3 linked regions of the Asanoa sp. WMMD1127 genome follow. Each later gene encodes a partner of the first gene's protein in a complex. Links are inferred from orthologs where the notes say so. Each region holds a gene or a part of one and is shown on either strand. Other genes may lie near its edges.

Region 1 (5,738 bases):
CCCTGGAGATCGCGGGCACCGGTTACCGGGTCACGGCCAAGGGCAAGGACCTCGAGTTCGCGCTCGGGTTCTCGCACCCGGTTCTCGTCCCGGCGCCGGAGGGCATCACCTTCACCGTGGAGCGGCCCACGCTGTTCCACATCGCCGGCATCGACAAGCAGCAGGTCGGTGAAGTGGCCGCCAACATCCGGAAGATCCGCCCGCCGGAGCCCTACAAGGGCAAGGGCGTCAAGTACCAGGGCGAGGTCATCCGCCGCAAGGCCGGAAAGGCAGGTAAGAAGTGACCGCCACGCTACTCAAGCGCCGTCGCGGCGTCGCCGCGAAGCGGGCCGTGGGCCGGGCGCGTCGGCACTTCCGGGTCCGCAAGCACCTGGTGGGTTCGGCCGAGCGTCCGCGCCTGGTCGTCACCCGCTCGCTGCGGAACATCACCGCGCAGATCGTCGACGACGCCAAGGGCCACACCCTGGCGTCGGCGTCGACCCTGGACGCCTCGATCCGGGGCACCGACGGCGACAAGAGCGCCCTGGCCGGCAAGGTCGGCGCGCTCCTCGCCGAGCGGGCCAAGGCCGCCGGTGTGTCGAAGGTCGTCTTCGACCGCGGTGGCAGCAAGTACGCGGGTCGCATCGCCGCGCTGGCCGACGCCGCGCGCGAAGCCGGGCTCGAGTTCTGACCCCGTCACATCTGAGAAAGGAAGGCTGCTGATGCCAGGTCAACAGCGCCGTGGCGGCGGGTCCGGTGGCAACGAGGGTGGTCGCCGCGACAACCGCCGTGAGGGCGGCCGCGGAAACGCGCCCGTCGAGAAGACCCCGCACCTCGAGCGGGTCGTCGCGATCAACCGTGTTGCCAAGGTCGTCAAGGGTGGTCGGCGCTTCAGCTTCACCGCCCTCGTGATCGTCGGCGACGGCGACGGCACGGTCGGCGTCGGGTACGGCAAGGCCAAGGAGGTGCCCGCGGCGATCGCCAAGGGTGTCGAGGAGGCCAAGAAGCACTTCTTCAAGGTGCCGCGGATCGCCCAGTCGATCCCGCACCCGGTGCAGGGCGAGGACGCCGCGGGCGTGGTGCTGCTCAAGCCGGCCTCGGCCGGTACGGGCGTCATCGCCGGTGGGCCGGTCCGCGCCGTGCTGGAGTGCGCGGGCATCCACGACGTGCTCTCCAAGAGCCTCGGCTCGTCGAACCCGATCAACATCGTGCACGCGACCGTGGCGGCCCTGAAGGCGCTCGAGTCGCCCGAGGCGGTCGCGACCCGTCGTGGCCTCCCGGTCGAAGACGTCGCGCCGGCCGCGATGCTGGCCAGCCGGGCTGGGGTGACTGCGTGATGGCTCGTCTCAAGGTCACCCAGGTCCGGTCCGAGATCGGGTCGAAGCACAACCAGCGCGAGTCGCTGCGGTCGCTCGGCCTGAAGCGGATCAACGACGTGGTGGTCAAGGAGGATCGGCCCGAGATTCGCGGCATGATCTTCACCGTCAACCACCTCGTGAAGGTCGAGGAGGTCGAGTAATGACCATCAAGGTTCACCACCTGCGTCCGGCCCCCGGCGCCAAGACCGAGAAGACCCGCGTGGGTCGCGGTGAGGGCTCCAAGGGCAAGACCGCTGGTCGCGGCACCAAGGGCTCCAAGGCCCGCAAGAACGTCCCGGCGTCGTTCGAGGGTGGGCAGATGCCCATCCACATGCGGCTGCCGAAGATGAAGGGCTTCCGCAACCAGAACAAGGTCGTCTTCCAGGTCGTCAACCTGGACAAGCTGGCCCAGCTGTTCCCGAACGGCGGCGAGATCGGCCCGGCCGAGCTCGTCGACGCGGGCGCCGCGCGCAAGGGCCAGCCGGTCAAGGTGCTCGGCAGCGGCGACCTGGGTGGCGTATCACTCCGTGTTTCCGCCCACGCGTTCAGCGCGTCGGCGAAGGAGAAGATCGCCGCCGCGGGCGGCGCCACCACCGAGCTGTAGCGCGGGCAGGGGCGCGGCTCCAATGGTCAGGGACCGTTGGGAGCCGCGCCCCTCCGGCGTTGATCCGGAGCGATCCGGACAGATATCGTTCCCGATGGATGGGTGCGGCCAGCCGGTCGCGAGCAGAGCCAGATAAGTTAGAGTCCGTTCCCGAAAGGGTGTCGGGCCACTACCGACAGCCACCCCGGCCGCCACGACCCCGGCGGTCCGTTCGCGCAGGAGGAAGACGTTGCTCTCCGCATTTCTCAGTGCGTTCCGCACGCCTGACCTGCGTAAGAAACTGTTGTTCACACTCGGCATCATCGCGGTCTACCGGCTGGGCGCCACGCTGCCCAGCCCGGGCGTTTCCTACGGAAACGTGCAGAAGTGCATGGATCTCATGGCGACGAACAACGCGGGTGGCGTCTTCAACCTGCTGAACCTGTTCTCCGGTGGCGCACTGCTGTCGCTGTCGGTCTTCGCGCTGGGCATCATGCCCTACATCACAGCGTCGATCATCCTGCAGCTGCTGACGGTCGTGATCCCGCGACTCGAGCAGCTTCGCAAGGAGGGTCAGGCCGGCCAAGCCAAGATCACGCAGTACACCCGCTACCTGACCCTGGGCCTCGGTGTCCTGCAGGCGTCGGCGTTCGTCGCCCTGGCCCGGTCGGGCCAGCTGTTCAACAACATGTGCGACCAGTTCCCGATCGTGCCGGACGGCACCGGCCTGCCGACCTGGGTCACCCTGGTCGCGCTCGTGATCACCATGACCGCCGGCACCGGCGTCGTCATGTGGCTGGGCGAGCTGATCACCGACCGCGGCGTCGGCAACGGCATGTCGGTCCTGATCTTCACCTCGATCGTGGCCCGCCTCCCCAGCGAAGGCTGGCAGATCAAGATCAGCCAGGGCTGGTGGAAGTTCTTCCTGGTGATCGCGCTCGTCCTGCTGATCATCTTCTTCGTGGTCTTCATCGAGCAGGCCCAGCGCCGCATCCCGGTGCAATACGCGAAGCGCATGATCGGTCGACGGATGTACGGCGGCACCTCGACCTACATACCGCTGAAGGTCAACCAGGCCGGCGTCATCCCCGTCATCTTCGGGTCGTCGCTGCTCTACCTGCCCGCGCTGCTGCTGCAGTTCTACGACCGCAACAACCTCAACGACTGGCAGTCGTGGATCCAGAACAACCTGGTCGACCCGACCAGCTACATCTACATCACGCTCTACTTCCTGCTGATCATCTTCTTCACCTACTTCTACGTGTCGATCACGTTCAACCCGACCGAGGTTGCCGACAACATGAAGAAGTACGGTGGATTCGTGCCCGGCATCCGGCCTGGCAAGCCGACCGCTGAATACCTGGACTACATCCTGAGCCGGATCACCCTTCCCGGCGCGATCTACCTGGGTGTCATCTCGATCCTGCCGAGCTTCTTCTTCATCTGGCTCGACCGCCAGCAGTACCTGAACTTCCCGTTCGGCGGCACGGCCGTGCTGATCATGGTCGGTGTCGGCCTCGAGACGGTGAAGCAGATCGAGAGCCAGCTCATGCAGCGGAACTACGAAGGGTTCCTCCGCTAGTGCGAATTGTTCTCGTAGGTCCTCCGGGCGCGGGAAAGGGGACGCAGGCCGAGTTCATCGCCGCGCACCTCGCCGTGCCCAAGATCTCGACCGGGGACATCTTCCGCGCCAACGTCTCCCAGGGCACCCCGCTGGGCGTCGAAGCCAAGCGCTACATGGACGCCGGCAAGCTGGTCCCCGACGAGGTGACCATCAACATGGTGCGGGAGCGGCTCGCGGAGCCCGACGCCGGCGAGGGCTTCCTGCTCGACGGCTTCCCTCGCACGACGCCCCAGGCGGCCGCGCTCGACAAGCTGCTGGCCGACCTGGGCACGGCGCTCGACCTCGTGATGGAGCTCGTGGTCGACGACGACGAGGTGATCCGGCGGCTGTCCGGCCGGCGCACCTGCCGCGGCTGCGGCAAGATCTGGCACGTCGAGTTCGACGCGCCGTCCCGCGAGGGCATCTGCGACCGCTGCGGCTCGGAGCTGTTCCAGCGCGACGACGACAAGGCCGAGACGATCGCAAAGCGGCTCGTCGAATACGCCGAGAAGACGGCGCCGCTGGTCGACTACTACGGCGCGCAGGGCAAGCTGGTCGGCATCGACGCCACCGGGCCGGTCGAAGACGTCACGGTCCGGGCGATCGACGCACTTCGGTCCTACGGCGGCTGACCGGAAGGCGTCGTGACGCGGCAGCGTCACGACGGCTGAGGACCTCGAACCCTTAGGTAGTCTCGATTGATGCGCCGACACCAGCTGAACATTCAGCTGAAGACTCCTGAGCAGATCGACCTGATGCGCCGCGCGGGTCTGGTCGTGGCCAACGCCCTGGCCGCCATGCGCGCCGCCGTCGCGCCCGGTGTGACCACCGCCGACCTCGACGCGATCGCCGAGGGCGTCATCCGCGACGCCGGCGGCATCCCCTCCTTCAAGGGCTACCACGGCTTCCCCGGCTCGATCTGCTCGTCGGTCAACGAGCAGATCGTGCACGCCATCCCCTCGCCCCAGCAGGTCCTCAAGAACGGCGACCTGATCTCGCTGGACTGCGGTGCCATCCTCGACGGTTGGCACGGCGACTCGGCGATCACCGTGCCCGTCGGCGACGTCGACCCGGCCCTGCTGAAGATGGCCGCGGTCGCCGAGGACTCGATGTGGGCGGGCATCGCCGCCGCCGCCCGCGGGGTCCGCTCGGGCCGGGGCCGGCTGACCGACATCAGCCACGCCGTGGAGACGGCGGTCAAGGCGGGCGGCCGCTACGGGATCGTCGACGGCTACGGCGGGCACGGCATCGGCACCGAGATGCACCAGGACCCGCACGTGCTCAACCACGGCCGGCCGGGCCGCGGCATCGCACTACGCCCGGGCCTCTGCCTCGCCATCGAACCGATGATCACGATGGGCTCGCCGCGCTCGGTGGAGCTCGACGACGGCTGGACCGTGATCACCCGCGACCACTCGGTGGCCGCCCACGTCGAGCACTCGATCGCGCTGCTTGACGACGGCGTCTGGGTGCTGACCGCGGCCGACGGCGGCCGCGAGCGGCTCGGTGAGCTCCTCACCGCCCGCGCCACGGCGCCGCAGCCGTCCTGACCTCACCGGCAGACGAAAGCGACCGCTCCGCTGGTCACCTCGAAGCTGCCGTGGGCCGCGATGTGCGCGGCCACCCGCCGCTCCAGCTCGGCCAGCACCTCGGCCCGCCGGTCCGCCGGCACACCCAACGCGTCGGGCGGCAGGCTGCCCACATAGCCGCTGACCGCGGCCGCCGCCGGCACCGCGGACACCCGGCCGAGGTCGTGTCGCTCGACCACGTCGAACGCGGCGGGCAGCAGCTCCTCGGCCTGGTCGCTGCGGAACCGCGGGCCGTCCCAGGCGATGGTGGCCGCGCGACCCAGAAGATCGGCCGTGACCCCGGCGAACATCGCGTGCACCTCGTACGCATGCCGGGGGGTGTTGGTGACGATCACCGCGCGGCCGCTGGGGGCGGTGATGCGCCGGATCTCGGCGATGGCCAGGGGGATGTCAGGGACGTGGTAGAGCATGTGCGGCGCGAGCGTGAGGTCGGCGACGCCGGTGCGCAGGGGAAGGAACTGAACGTCCGCGACCGCGGTGGTCGCGCCGGACGCCGCCCCGGCCTTGGCCGCCATCCCGGGCGACAGGTCGACGCCGAGCAGCGACCCGCGGTGCCCGCGCTGCCGGAGGCGCGCCAGATAACCGCCGTTTCCGCAGCCCACGTCGACCGTGGTCGCCGTCTCCGC
Region 2 (5,759 bases), 6.1 Mb from region 1 along the record:
CTGCCGACCGACGTGGTGGCCGCGACCGAGTTCTCGGCCGACGCCGACCACGAGGTCGTGGCGGCCGACGCGATCCCGGCCGACCGGCTCGGGCTCGACATCGGCCCGGCCAGCGTGGCGGCCTTCGCCGGCGCGCTCGCCGACGCCCGCACCGTGTTCTGGAACGGCCCGATGGGCGTGTTCGAGCTGGCGCCGTTCGCGGCCGGCACCCGGGGCGTCGCCGAGGCGATCATGAAGGTCGACGGCCTGACCGTGGTCGGCGGTGGCGACTCCGCCGCGGCCGTCCGCGCCCTCGGCCTCGACGAGACCGCCTTCGGCCACATCTCCACCGGCGGGGGCGCCTCGCTGGAATACCTCGAGGGCAAGCGCCTTCCCGGCATCGCGGCACTGGAGAACTGATGGCGGCGCAGTCCCGCCGGCCGCTGATGGCCGGCAACTGGAAGATGAACCTCAACCACCTCGAGGCCATCGCGCTCGTGCAGAAGCTGGCCTTCAGCCTCAACGAGCAGCAGCTCAGCGACGTCGAGACGGTGGTCCTGCCGCCGTTCACCGACCTGCGCAGCGTGCAGACCCTGGTCGACGGCGACAAGCTGCTCATCGGGTACGGCGCGCAGGACCTCTCGCCGCACAAGGGTGGCGCCTACACGGGCGACATCTCCGCCGCGATGCTGACCAAGCTCGGCTGCTCCTACGTCGTGGTCGGCCACTCGGAGCGCCGGCAGTACCACCACGAGGACGACGCGGTGGTCAACACCAAGGTGCAGGCGGCGCTGGCCAACGAGCTCACGCCGATCTTCTGCATCGGCGAGGGGCTCGAGGTCCGCGAGGCGGGGGAGCACGTGGCGCACTGCGTCGCACAGCTCGACGCCGGCCTCGACGGGCTCAAGGCCGAGCAGGTGCGCAAGGTCGTCATCGCGTACGAGCCGGTCTGGGCGATCGGCACCGGCAAGACGGCGACGCCCGACGACGCCCAGGAGGTCTGCGGCGTGCTGCGGGCCCGGCTGGCGGAGCGGTTCGACGCCGAGACGGCCGACACCACCCGCATCCTGTACGGCGGCTCCGTCAAGGCCAACAACGTGGCCGCGATCATGGCCCAGCCGGACGTCGACGGCGCGCTCGTCGGTGGCGCGAGCATCGACGCCGACGAGTTCGTGCAGATCGTCCGGTTCCCGGAGCACATCAAGAAGTAAGGCACCGGTGGCCGGGTCCGCAGTGCGCGGATCCGGCCGCTATCCTTGCTGAGTCGCGCCCACCCGAGAGGACAGACCACCACCATGCCGATCGCATTCGCCTACACGTTGATCGTGTTGCTGATCATCACGAGCGTGCTGCTGACGATGCTGGTCCTGCTGCACCGCGGCAAGGGTGGCGGCCTGTCGAGCATGTTCGGCGGCGGCGTCAGCACCAACCTCGCCGGCTCGTCGGTGGCGGAGAAAAACCTCGACCGCTACACCATCCTGGTGGGCATCGTGTGGTTCGCGTGCATCGTGGGTCTGGGCCTCTGGCTGAAACTCGCGGTGACCAGCTGACCCCCATGGCGGCGAAACAGTCGTAAACTCCTACGCGGTCCGGACTTGTCCGGGCCGCGTACTGCTTTCCATCCCGCTTCACCGCGTCGCGACGCCGCGCTTTCCCCCGCGGCCGAGACCCCGCACGACGACAGGAGCGACATACCGTGCCCAGCGGCAGCGCAATCCGAGGCACCCGGGTCGGCTCCGGCCCGATCCGCCCCACCGAGCGGTGCGAGCCCGCACCCCGGCGCTCGGTGACCTATTGGTGCGCCAACGACCACACCATCGAGATCTCCCTGGCGGCCGAGGTGTCCCCGCCGGTGACCTGGGACTGCCCGCGCTGCGGACAGCCCGCGGGCCTCGATGCCACCAACCCGCCCGGCAAGCCGCGCAGCGAGCCCTACAAGACGCACCTGGCCTACGTGAAGGAACGGCGCACCGACGCCGACGGCGCCGCCATCCTCGCGGAGGCGCTCGCCAACCTCCGCCAACGCCGCGGCGAAAACTAGGCCCCCCGGGCCGGTCCCGCCTTCCATCGCGCACCCATTGATCACTGTCCGTGATCGACACTGGTCAAAGCGTGATAGCGGCCCTTTCAGGGACGCCGCGTCAGGCCCCGATCCGCGTCGCTGACGTCCCGCCTCGCAACGAGCCCCCTGCCGCCTGATGCGGGTCGCGAGGCGGCAGCGTGCGGCGGCGGCGACGGCCCGCCTGCCCGCGTGTGCGGATCGCGAGGCGGCAGCGTGCGGCGGGGGCGGCCCGCCTGCCCGCGTGTGCGGGTCGCGAGGCGGCAGAGTGCGGAGGCCCGCCTGCCGCCCTGCGGCCGTCGGGTCGCCGGGCGGTGTTCGCTCGTCAGGTGCGGACGCTGCGGAAGGTGCGGCGGACCTGGGTCGCGGCGGCGCTGTCGAGGTGCCAGATCGTGCGGTTGACGCCGTGCACCCCCGCCGCCGGCAGCTGCACCGGTCCCGCGCCCGTCAGGGCCATGCCGACCGCGCCTGCCTTGTCCGGACCCGCGGCCACCAGCCACACCTGGTCGGCCGTGTTGATCGTCGGCAGGGTCAGGGTCGTGCGGACCGGTGGTGGCTTCGGGCTGCCGCGGACCGCGCTCACCGGCCGGGTCTCGTAGGCCACCGGGTGCTCCGGGAACACCGACGCCACGTGGCCGTCCTCGCCGACGCCGAGCATCAGCACGTCGAAGTGGGGGAGCGGGGCCGTCCCCGGGCGCGCCGCGCGGGCCAGTTCCTGCGCGTAGCGGGCCGCCGCCGCCTCCGGGTCGTTGCCGTCCGGGCCGTCCGACGGGGGCATCGCGTGCACCCGTTCGGCCGGCACCCGCAGCGCGTCGAGCAGCTGCTCGCGGGCCTGGGTCTCGTTGCGGTCCGGGTGGCCGGCGGGCAGGAACCGCTCGTCGCCCCACCAGAAGTCGACCCGGTTCCAGTCGACGGTGTCGCTGGCCGGGAAGTCGCGGACCGCCCGGTGGACCGCCCCGGCGATGCGGCCGCCGGTGAGCACCCACGACGCGGCGCCGCGTTCGGCCTGGGCGTCGATCAGGGTGACGACCAGGCGGGCGGCCACCGCGTGGGCCAGCACGTCCGGGTCGGAGTGGACGATGACGGTGGTCTCGCTCACGAGGCCGCACCCGAGCCGGAGCCGGAGCCCGACGGGGTGGTGGGCGCCGAGCCCTGGGCCGTGCCCGCGCCGGCCGACGCCGGGCGGACCCGGTCGCCGGTGCGCGGCGGCATGTCCTCCGCCTGGGTGGGCGGGCCGCCGCCGACGATCCCGGGGCCGAGGCCGGGCGCGTTGCCGGCGGTCACCGGGTCCTTCCAGACGTGCACCCGGTGGGCCGGCCGGTTGTCGAGACCGGTCTCGCCGGACATCGCGCTCAGCGCCGCCGCGTAGACCTGGTCGGGGTCGAGCCGGCGCAGCTCCTCGGCCAGCTCCTCGCCGAGCGGGCGACGGACCAGCGGCAGCTGCCGGTCGAGCTGGTTGGTGCGGCTGAACGTCGCCATGTCGGTCTCGCGTACCAGCTTGAGCTGGTCGTTGTTGGCGGCGACCAACGAGATCGAATGCATGATCCGGTGCGCCTCGTCAGACTCCAGCCGCGGGTTGACGTCGAGCCGGGCCGCCAGCCAACCGGCCATCAGCGCGGCCGTCGGGTCGTGCCCGGACGCCTCGATGGTGGCGCCGACGATGTGGTCCTCGGTCGTGTCGAACGCCGAGGCGACCAGCGTGCGCCACGGGGTGATCCGGGTCCACGCGAGGTCGGTGTCGCCGGGCGCGTAGTCCTTGGCCCGCTGGCGCAGGGCGGCCACCGGGTCCTCGGTCTGCGAGACGTCGGTGATCCGGCGGTCGGCGACCACGCCGAGGAAGTCGTTGGCGATCTTCTCCGGCGGCTCGCCGTGCCACCAGGTGACGACCGGGACGTCCGGCACCAGCAGCGGCATGACGACGGACTCGGCGTGCAGCGCGAGCCGGCCGTACATCCGCATCACGACGGCCTCGCACGGGCCGAGCCGGCCGCCGACGACCACCTCGGCGTCGAGCCGGTTGCTGGGTCGCTCGACGTCGGCCCGCACCACGATCAGCAGCCGGCACGGGTGCATCGACGACGCGATGGTGGCGGCCGCCTCGGCTTCGCGTACGCGCTTCTCGTCGACGACCACGATCAGCGTCAGCGCCATCCCGCTGGCCACGCCGCCGGCCGACCGGCGCTCGGTGGCCAGCGCCTTGACCACCTCGTTGCCGGTGGTGTCCCAGAGCCCGATCATGCTCGCCTCCAGTGCCGGCCGTCGCGGCGCAGCAGCTCGTCGGCCGCGTGCGGCCCCCACTCGCCGGCCCGGTAGGGCTCGGGCGACGTGCCGGCCCAGGCCTCCTCCAGCGGGTCGATGACCCGCCAGCTCTGCTCCACCTCGGCCGCGTCGGGGAACAGCGTGCGGTCGCCCACGAGCACGTCCAGCACGAGCCGCTCGTAGGCCTCCGGGCTGGACTCGGTGAACGCGGCCCCGTATTCGAAGTCCATCGCGATGTCGCGGACCTCCATCGTGGTGCCGGGCACCTTGGAGCCGAACTTGAGCACCACGCCCTCGTCCGGCTGCACCCGGATGACCAGCTGGTTGGCGCCCAACATCTCGATGTCGTACGGGTTGAAGGGCAGGTGTGGCGCCTTCTTGAAGATGATCGCCAGCTCGGTGACCCGCCGCGGCAGCCGCTTGCCACAGCGCAGATAGAACGGCACGCCGGCCCACCGCCGGTTCTGCACGCCGAGCTTGACCGCGACGTACGTCTCGGTGGTGGAGTCGGACGGCACGTCCTTCTCCTCGAGGTAGCCGACCGCCCGCTCGCCGCCGACCCAGCCCGGGAGGTACTGCCCCCGGACCGTCTCGCCGCGGATGTCCTGCGGGATCGTGATGGCCCGCAGCACCTTGAGCTTCTCGGTGCTGATCTCGGCGGCGTCGAAGCTGGTCGGCTCCTCCATCGCGGTCAGCGACAGCAGCTGGAGCAGGTGGTTCTGCAGCACGTCGCGGGCCGCGCCGGCCGCGTCGTAGAAGCCGGCCCGGGTGCCGATGCCCACGTCCTCGGCCATCGTGATCTGCACCGAGTCGACATATTTGCTGTTCCACAGCGGCTCGAACAGGTTGTTGGCGAACCGGAGAGCCAGGATGTTCTGGACCGTCTCCTTGCCCAGGTAGTGGTCGATGCGGAACACGTCGCTGCGGGTGAACACGTCGTCGACCAGGCCGTTGAGCGCCATCGCGGAGGACAGGTCGTTGCCGAACGGCTTCTCCACGACGACCCGCCGCCAGCCGCCGGCCTTGCGGTTGTCGGCCATGCCGGTGCGAGCGAGCTGCTTGAGCACGATCGGGAACGCCGGTGGCGGGATCGCGAAGTAGAACGCGGCGTTGCCGGCGATGCCGTGCGTGTCGCGCAGCTCGTCCAGTGTGGACGCGAGCTGGTCGAACGCCTCGTCGTCGTCGAACGCGCCCGGCACGAACTTGATGTTGCCGGCGAGCCGGGCCCACACCTCCTCGCGCCAGGGGGTGCGGGCACCCTTCTTGGCCGCGCTCATCGCGAGGTCCTCGAAGTCGCCGTCGCCCCAGTCGCGCCGGGCGAAGCCGAGCACGACGAAGCCCGGTGGCAGCAGCCCTCGGTTGGCCAGGTCGTAGATGGCCGGCAACAGCTTCTTGCGCGACAGGTCGCCGGTGACGCCGAAGATCACCAGAGCACAGGGCTCCGGGATCCTCGGCAACCGGC
Region 3 (6,368 bases), 320 kb from region 1 along the record:
TCGACCATCACCAGGTCGGCGCGCTCGCCGAGCAGCCAGCGGCTCTCCGCGCGGGCACAGCGCAGCTGGAGCTCCTCGAGGTCCGGCGCCACCGGCGGCACGTGGGACGCGACGATGTCCGGGGTGCTGAACAGCTCGTGGTAGAAGCCGGCGTCGTCGGGGCGCACCGGCCGCAGCGTCACGACGCCGTCGGACAGCTGGCCGCCGGGCAGGTCGGGCAGGAGCCGGTCGACCGGGGCGGCGCTGTCACCGGGAAGCCGGGCGAACACGACGACGTCGCGCCGGGAACCGTCGGCGTTGCGGGCCGCGCCGCGGCGGGTGCCCTCGGGCCGGAACCCGGCCGCCAGCGCGATCCGTACGCTCCGCGGGTTGGCCAGGTCGACCAGGATCTCGAGCCGCTCGAAGCCGTCGGCGAACGCCCGCTCGGCGGTCGCCCGGGTCGCCTCGGTGGTCAGCCCCTTGCCGCGCGCCCACGGCGCCGCCCAATAGCCGATCTCGCCCTGCATCCGGTCGCGGTCGACGTGGTGGACGCCGATCGTGCCCACCAGCCGGTCGCTGGCCGGGTCGGCGATCGCCCAGCTGGCGCCGCCGGCCGCCCACGGCGCGTCGTCCCGGATCCAGGTCAGCGCGTGCTCGGCCGTGTAGGGCCGCGGCAGGGCCGGCAGGAACCGCTGGATCAGCGGGTCGTTGCAAGCGGCCACGACGTCGTCGGTGTCGTCGTCCCGCAGCGCGCGCAGCCGTACCGTCGGCAGCTCGATGGGTTCCCGTCTCATCGCTGAGCCTTTCCGTCGGACGCCAGCAGCGCGGCCGTCCAGGCATCCGTCCACTCGCCCCGGTGGTCGAGGTAGCCGCGGCTGGTGCCCTCGAAGGTGAAACCGGCCTTCTCGGCGACCCGCCGGGACGCCTCGTTGCCGACGTTGGCCCACCAGCCGATCCGGTGCAGGCCGAGCGCGGTGAAGCCCCAGGCGGACATGGCGGCCAGCGCGGCGGGGGCGAAACCACGACCGCGCGCCTGCGGCGGGACCATGAAGCCCACGTCGGCGAGCGCCGGCCGGGTGGGGTGCAGGCGCAGTTCCATGACCCCGGCGTACGCGTCGTCGGCGGGATCGCCGATCGCGAACACGGCGCCCGTGCCGCGCAGCCACACCCCGGCGGCGTAGTCGTGGACGAAGCTCTCCCCGTGGGCGCGCTCGTAGGGGTGCGGGATCGTCGTCCAGCGCACCGCCTCCGGGTCGTTGGCGCTCTCCGCGATCGGGTCGACGTCGCGCTCCTCCAGGGCCCGCAGCTTGATCTCCCCGTCGCGGGTCGCGGCGAAGAGCTCCGGCTGCGGCCGGCTGAACGTCACCGCGCGGCGGGCCTCGGCCGAGCCGGGCGCGGCGGTGTCTGGGTCGGTGGGGTCGCCGGGCAGGAGTGAGCCGACCCACGCGTCCCGCCGGGTGCCGTCACGGTCCTCGAGGTCGTGCCGGGCGATGCCCTCGATCGTGAAGCCGGAGCGGAGGGCGACCAGCCGGGACAGGTGGTTGCCGACCTCGGCGCGCCATACGAGCCGCCGTACGCCCAGCTCGTCGAGCGCCCACCGGGCCACCGCGCGGGTGGCGGCGGTGGCCGCGCCGCGCCCCCTGGCCCAGGGCGCCGTCCAGTAGCCGACCTCGGCCTGGTCGCCGCTGATCTTCACCAGACCGGACGAACCGACCAGCTCGCCGGTGGTGTGGTCGAACACGCCCAGCGGCGCCGTCGTGCCGTTGCGCCAAGCCGCCGTGGTGAACTCGCCCACGAAGAAGTCGGCGTGCTCGCGGCGGTAGGGCACCGGAACGGTCGTCCAGCGCTGGATGTCCGGATCTTGGCACGCGCGGTCGACAGCGGCCGCGTCGTCGGGTTGCCACGCCCGGATGACCAGGCCGTCCGTGATGATCTTCGGTGGCTCCACGCGGTCATCCTGCCGGACACTTCTGCTGGGGCATAACCGGATTTCCTCCGGCGTTAGCTTCGTTATGTCCGTTATAACCTGCTCGTCGGGAACCGCCCCTGACAGTCACCCCGGATGAGCGCCTACCATAGTTCGGCAGACCGTCTAGGGGAGCGTTGATCCGTGTCGATTCTGGAAAGATTCCTTCGTGCGGGCGAAGGACGCATGCTGCGCCGCCTCAAGGCCATCGCGGCTGCGGTCAACTCGATCGAGGACGACTACGTCAACCTCACCGATGACGAGCTCCGCGACCTGACCTTCCAATACCGCGAGCGGCTGGCCGACGGGGAGACCCTCGACGACCTGCTGCCCGAGGCCTTCGCGACCGCCCGTGAGGCGGCCGCCCGGGTGCTCGGCCAGCGCGCCTACGACGTGCAGATCATGGGCGGCGCGGCGTTGCACTTCGGCAACATCTCGGAGATGAAGACCGGTGAGGGCAAGACCCTGACCGGTGTCTTCCCCGCCTACCTCAACGGGCTCTCCGGCAAGGGCGTGCACGTCATCACCGTCAACGACTACCTGGCGCAACGTGACGCCGAGTGGGTCGGGCGGGTCCACGAGTTCCTGGGCCTGACCGTCGGCGTGGTGCTGCCCAACCGGCCGTCCGTCGAGCACCGGGCCGCCTATGAGTGCGACATCACCTACGGCACCAACAACGAGTTCGGCTTCGACTACCTGCGCGACAACATGGCGTGGTCCAAGGACGAGCTCGTGCAGCGCGGCCACAACTTCGCCATCGTCGACGAGGTCGACTCGATCCTGATCGACGAAGCGCGTACGCCGCTGATCATCTCCGGTCCGGCCGAGCACTCCGCCCGGTGGTACTCGGAGTTCTCCTCGGTCGTCGCCCGGCTCCAGCCCGGCAAGGACGGCGAGGGCGACTACGAGGTCGACTACGCCAAGCGCACCATCGCGATCACCGAGCGCGGCGTCGCCAAGGTCGAGGACCGGCTGGGCATCGACAACCTCTACGAGTCGGTCAACACGCCGCTCGTCGGTTACCTCAACAACGCGATCAAGGCCAAGGAGCTCTACAAGCGCGACAAGGACTACATCGTCAACGACGGTGAGGTCCTGATCGTCGACGAGTTCACCGGCCGCATCCTGCACGGCCGTCGCTACAACGAGGGCATGCACCAAGCGATCGAGGCCAAGGAAGGCGTCGAGATCAAGCAGGAGAACCAGACTCTTGCCACGATCACGCTGCAGAACTACTTCCGGTTGTACGACAAGCTGGCCGGCATGACCGGCACGGCGCAGACCGAGGCCGGCGAGTTCAACAAGGTCTACCAGGTCGGCGTGGTCTCGATCCCGACCCACCGCCCGATGGTCCGCGTCGACCGCCCCGACGTCATCTACAAGACCGAGAAGGCCAAGTTCAACGCGGTCGTCGAGGACATCGCCGAGCGGCACGCGCTGGGCCAGCCGATCCTGGTCGGCACGGTCTCGGTGGAGAACTCCGAGATCCTCTCGCAGCTGCTGCGCCGCCGGGGCATCAAGCACTCGGTCCTCAACGCGAAATACCACGCGCAGGAGGCCGAGATCATCGCTCAGGCCGGCCGGCGCGGGGCGGTGACGGTCGCGACCAACATGGCCGGCCGTGGCACCGACATCCTGCTCGGCGGCAGCCCCGAGAACCTCGCGGCGGCCGAGCTGCACCAGCGGGGCCTCGACCCGATCGAGCACGAGGACGACTACGCCAAGGCGTTCGAGGAGATCCTGCCGCGCTGGAAGCAGCACTGCGCGAGCGAGGCGGCCGAGGTCGTCGACGCCGGCGGCCTCTACGTGCTCGGCACCGAGCGCCACGAGTCACGCCGCATCGACAACCAGCTGCGCGGCCGGTCGGGCCGGCAGGGCGACCCGGGCGAGTCCCGGTTCTACCTGTCGCTGCAGGACGAGCTGATGCGCCGCTTCCGCGCGGGCGCCGTCGAGGCCGTCATGGAGCGGTTCAACATCCCCGAGGATGTGCCGATCGAGTCCAAGATGGTCACCCGGCAGATCCGCAGCGCGCAGGCCCAGATCGAGGGCCAGAACGCCGAGATCCGCAAGAACGTCCTCAAGTACGACGAGGTGCTCAACAAGCAGCGCCAGGTCATCTACGCCGAGCGCAAGCGCGTGCTCGACGGGGAGGACCTGCACGAGCAGGTCCGCCACATGATCGACGACGTGGTCGAGGCCTACGTGCAGGGCGCCACCGCCGACGGCTACGCCGAGGACTGGGACCTCGAGCAGCTGTGGTCGAGCCTCAAGCAGCTCTACCCGGTCGGCGTGACGATCGACGACGTCGAGGAAGAGGCCGGCGGCGAGCGCAACAGCATCGACGCCGAGTTCCTGCTCTCGCGGATGAAGGACGACGCGCACAACGCGTACGACCGGCGCGAGGAAGAGCTCGGCACCGAGGCGACCCGCCAGCTCGAGCGCATGGTGCTGCTGCAGGTGATCGACCGCAAGTGGCGCGAGCACCTCTACGAGATGGACTACCTGCAGGAGGGCATCAGCCTGCGGGCCTACGCGCAACGCGACCCGGTGGTCGAATACCAGCGCGAGGGCTTCGAGATGTTCGCCACGATGATGGACGGCATCAAGGAGGAGACCGTCGGCTTCCTCTACAACCTGGACGTCCAGGTCGAGGAGGCCCCGGCGCCCGAGGCCGAGCCCGCCGCCACCGGCGGCCGCGCCCTGCCGATGCCCGACGACGCGACGATCGAGATCAAGGCCAAGGGCCTCGGCCGGTCGTCCCGCCCGCAGGGCCTGCAATACTCCGCCCCCACCATCGACGGCGCCGCCGGCGGCGGCGGGGTCGCGGTGCAGCACACCCAGCCGCAGCCCCAGCCGCCGATGCAGCACGCGCCGGCACTGGGCGTCGGCGGAGCCGCGCCGGCGGGCAACGGCGACCGCCCGCGCCCGTCGCCGGGCCGCCGCCCGTCCCCGGGCCGCCAGTCCGCGACGCCGAGCAACGGCCCGTCCCGCAACGCGCCGTGCCCGTGCGGCTCGGGCAAGAAATACAAGCGCTGCCACGGAGCCCCGACCGCGAACTGACGTTCAAGGCCACGAAAGCCCGCCCCCCGCTGTGGGGGCGGGCTTTCGCCTTCGCTGGACCTCCTCTCGACGCGTGGGCACGACCCGACGACGCGGTCCCAGCGGCGTCGCGCGCGCGGTGGTGGTGGAGCCCCGGAGCGCCCACCGGCGTGCCCGGGCCTGGTGGGCGCTCCGGGGAGTCATAGGACCTGCAGGACCGTGCCGAGCCATCGAGTGCTGGTGTGTTCCAGGCGGAAGGCCATCGCCCACGTGCGGGCGTCGGTGCCCAGCGCCGCGGCGGCCTCGACGACGCCGGGCGTCGGCTCGCTGATGCGTAGCCGGCGTAGCCTCACCAGCTCCGGCTGCTGCTGTCGCCGCGGCACGGTCGGCGCGACCGGCATGCGGCGAAGGGCGTCCAGCAGCTGGTCGATCAGCGTGTGGGCGGTCGCCGGCTTGGCGAGCGGCCGGACGTGGGCCACCGGGCGGTAGCCGTTGAGGATCTCCAGACAGGTCCGCGTGAACCGGCCGGCCGCGCGGCGGGCATCGGGCGACGCGACGGGGCGCGGCTCGGCCGGTGGCGGTGGCGCCATGGGGATCTCGCGGATCGGCTCCGCCCGCCGCGTCAGCGCGGCGAAGTCGAAGGAGAGCTGGCCGCCAGCCTCGCGATACCACTCGTCGGCGCCGTCCTCGTGCGCGAACGGCGTCTCGAACGACGGCGCCGGCCGCACCCGGATCGGTGGGTAGTAGCCGCCGCGGGTCACCGTCCGCCGCTGCTGCGGCGACCGCCGAATCAACGACGCCCCCGCATCATGCACGACACGGCGAGGGGTTGCCCCGCCGTTGCTGTCGGGCTGACCGCGCCCGCTGAGGGTTGCGACACGGTGGCGCGTTGCAGGACTCGGCCATCCTGTCCCGGTGGCCCGCGCCCGTGCTGGTAGTCGGTGGTTGAGGGTCGTGGTCGACATCGAGCAGCCTCCCCGGTGGGCTGATCAGACAAAGAATCTTGTGTTTGCTTTCGTTTGCCTTCGACCAGCTCATTCTGCGCTCAGACTTCGGCCACCGTCAATGGCGGGCAGGCAAAGTGAGGTGTCCGCGCACCGCGGACACCCCACTTACCGGGAAATCACTCTTTGTCGATCAGCGGGTTGCTCTGGACCCACTCGGCGGTCTCGGCATATTTCCGGGCGATGTATTCCTCGAGCCTGACCCGCTCGACCCGCCACTGCCCCCGACCGCCGATCTTGATCGCCGGAAGCTCGCCGCTGCGGACCATGTGGTAGACCTGCGAGTCCGAGACGGCCAGCTCCTCGGCCACCTCGGACAGCTGCAGGAATCTCGGTTCGGCCACCGAAATCACTCCCCAGATCGGTCCGGTCGCCTCAGT

Evidence for each region.
Region 2: secY (region 1) and secG share a complex: the UniProt entries of both Escherichia coli proteins name them as parts of the sec protein translocase complex. The link is inferred for Asanoa sp. WMMD1127 from one-to-one orthologs.
Region 3: the proteins of secY (region 1) and secA are in contact, whole or in part, in a crystal structure (PDB 3DIN), measured with the Thermotoga maritima proteins. The link is inferred for Asanoa sp. WMMD1127 from one-to-one orthologs. Residues at the interface, in WP_004081795.1 of Thermotoga maritima: Glu108, Gly109, Glu110, Glu111, Ala236, Glu237, Arg238, Arg239, Ile240, Thr241, Ile242, Gln243, Tyr244, Ala245, Arg246, Arg247, Val248, Thr249, Gly250, Arg251, Arg252, Val253, Tyr254, Gly256, Ala257, Ser258, Thr259, Tyr260, Leu261, Pro262; in WP_004082002.1 of Thermotoga maritima: Glu261, Ala262, Arg263, Lys300, Ala301, Arg302, Thr303, Ile304, Ile305, Leu323, Tyr324, Asp325, Pro326, Val329, Ser330, Tyr333, Ile336, Lys340, Phe345, Val349, Glu363, Phe364, Tyr374, Ser375, Gly376, Gly377, Glu393, Ile395, Thr482, Ser483.

Annotation. Positions count from the first base shown.
Region 1 is NZ_JARUBP010000001.1:993,335-999,072, reverse strand. Bases 1,457-4,336 are described here. They hold secY (preprotein translocase subunit SecY), read left to right. Parts: upstream 1,457-2,170; coding sequence 2,171-3,502; downstream 3,503-4,336. Other genes in these bases: map (type I methionyl aminopeptidase), read left to right, coding at 4,225-4,336; O7635_RS04880 (adenylate kinase), read left to right, coding at 3,502-4,155; rplO (50S ribosomal protein L15), read left to right, coding at 1,498-1,941; rpmD (50S ribosomal protein L30), read left to right, coding at 1,457-1,498. In the rest of the region: rplF (50S ribosomal protein L6), read left to right, coding at 1-284; rplR (50S ribosomal protein L18), read left to right, coding at 281-670; rpsE (30S ribosomal protein S5), read left to right, coding at 702-1,316; more of rpmD, read left to right, coding at 1,316-1,456; more of map, read left to right, coding at 4,337-5,073; O7635_RS04870 (class I SAM-dependent methyltransferase), read right to left, coding at 5,076-5,738. UniProt on the Escherichia coli protein: The central subunit of the protein translocation channel SecYEG. Consists of two halves formed by TMs 1-5 and 6-10.
Region 2 is NZ_JARUBP010000001.1:7,048,558-7,054,316, reverse strand. Bases 1-2,901 are described here. They hold secG (preprotein translocase subunit SecG), read left to right. Parts: upstream 1-1,274; coding sequence 1,275-1,529; downstream 1,530-2,901. Other genes in these bases: pgl (6-phosphogluconolactonase), read right to left, coding at 2,364-2,901; O7635_RS33720 (RNA polymerase-binding protein RbpA), read left to right, coding at 1,676-2,020; tpiA (triose-phosphate isomerase), read left to right, coding at 399-1,190; O7635_RS33735 (phosphoglycerate kinase), read left to right, coding at 1-399. Outside these bases: more of pgl, read right to left, coding at 2,902-3,137; zwf (glucose-6-phosphate dehydrogenase), read right to left, coding at 4,273-5,759. UniProt on the Escherichia coli protein: Subunit of the protein translocation channel SecYEG. Overexpression of some hybrid proteins has been thought to jam the protein secretion apparatus resulting in cell death; while this may be true it also results in FtsH-mediated degradation of SecY.
Region 3 is NZ_JARUBP010000001.1:677,966-684,333, reverse strand. Bases 1,696-5,205 are described here. They hold secA (preprotein translocase subunit SecA), read left to right. Parts: upstream 1,696-2,089; coding sequence 2,090-5,005; downstream 5,006-5,205. Other genes in these bases: O7635_RS03400 (Rv3235 family protein), read right to left, coding at 5,185-5,205; O7635_RS03410 (GNAT family protein), read right to left, coding at 1,696-1,927. In the rest of the region: O7635_RS03415 (GNAT family N-acetyltransferase), read right to left, coding at 1-773; more of O7635_RS03410, read right to left, coding at 770-1,695; more of O7635_RS03400, read right to left, coding at 5,206-5,778; O7635_RS03395 (helix-turn-helix domain-containing protein), read right to left, coding at 6,108-6,332. UniProt on the Escherichia coli protein: Required for protein export, interacts with the SecYEG preprotein conducting channel.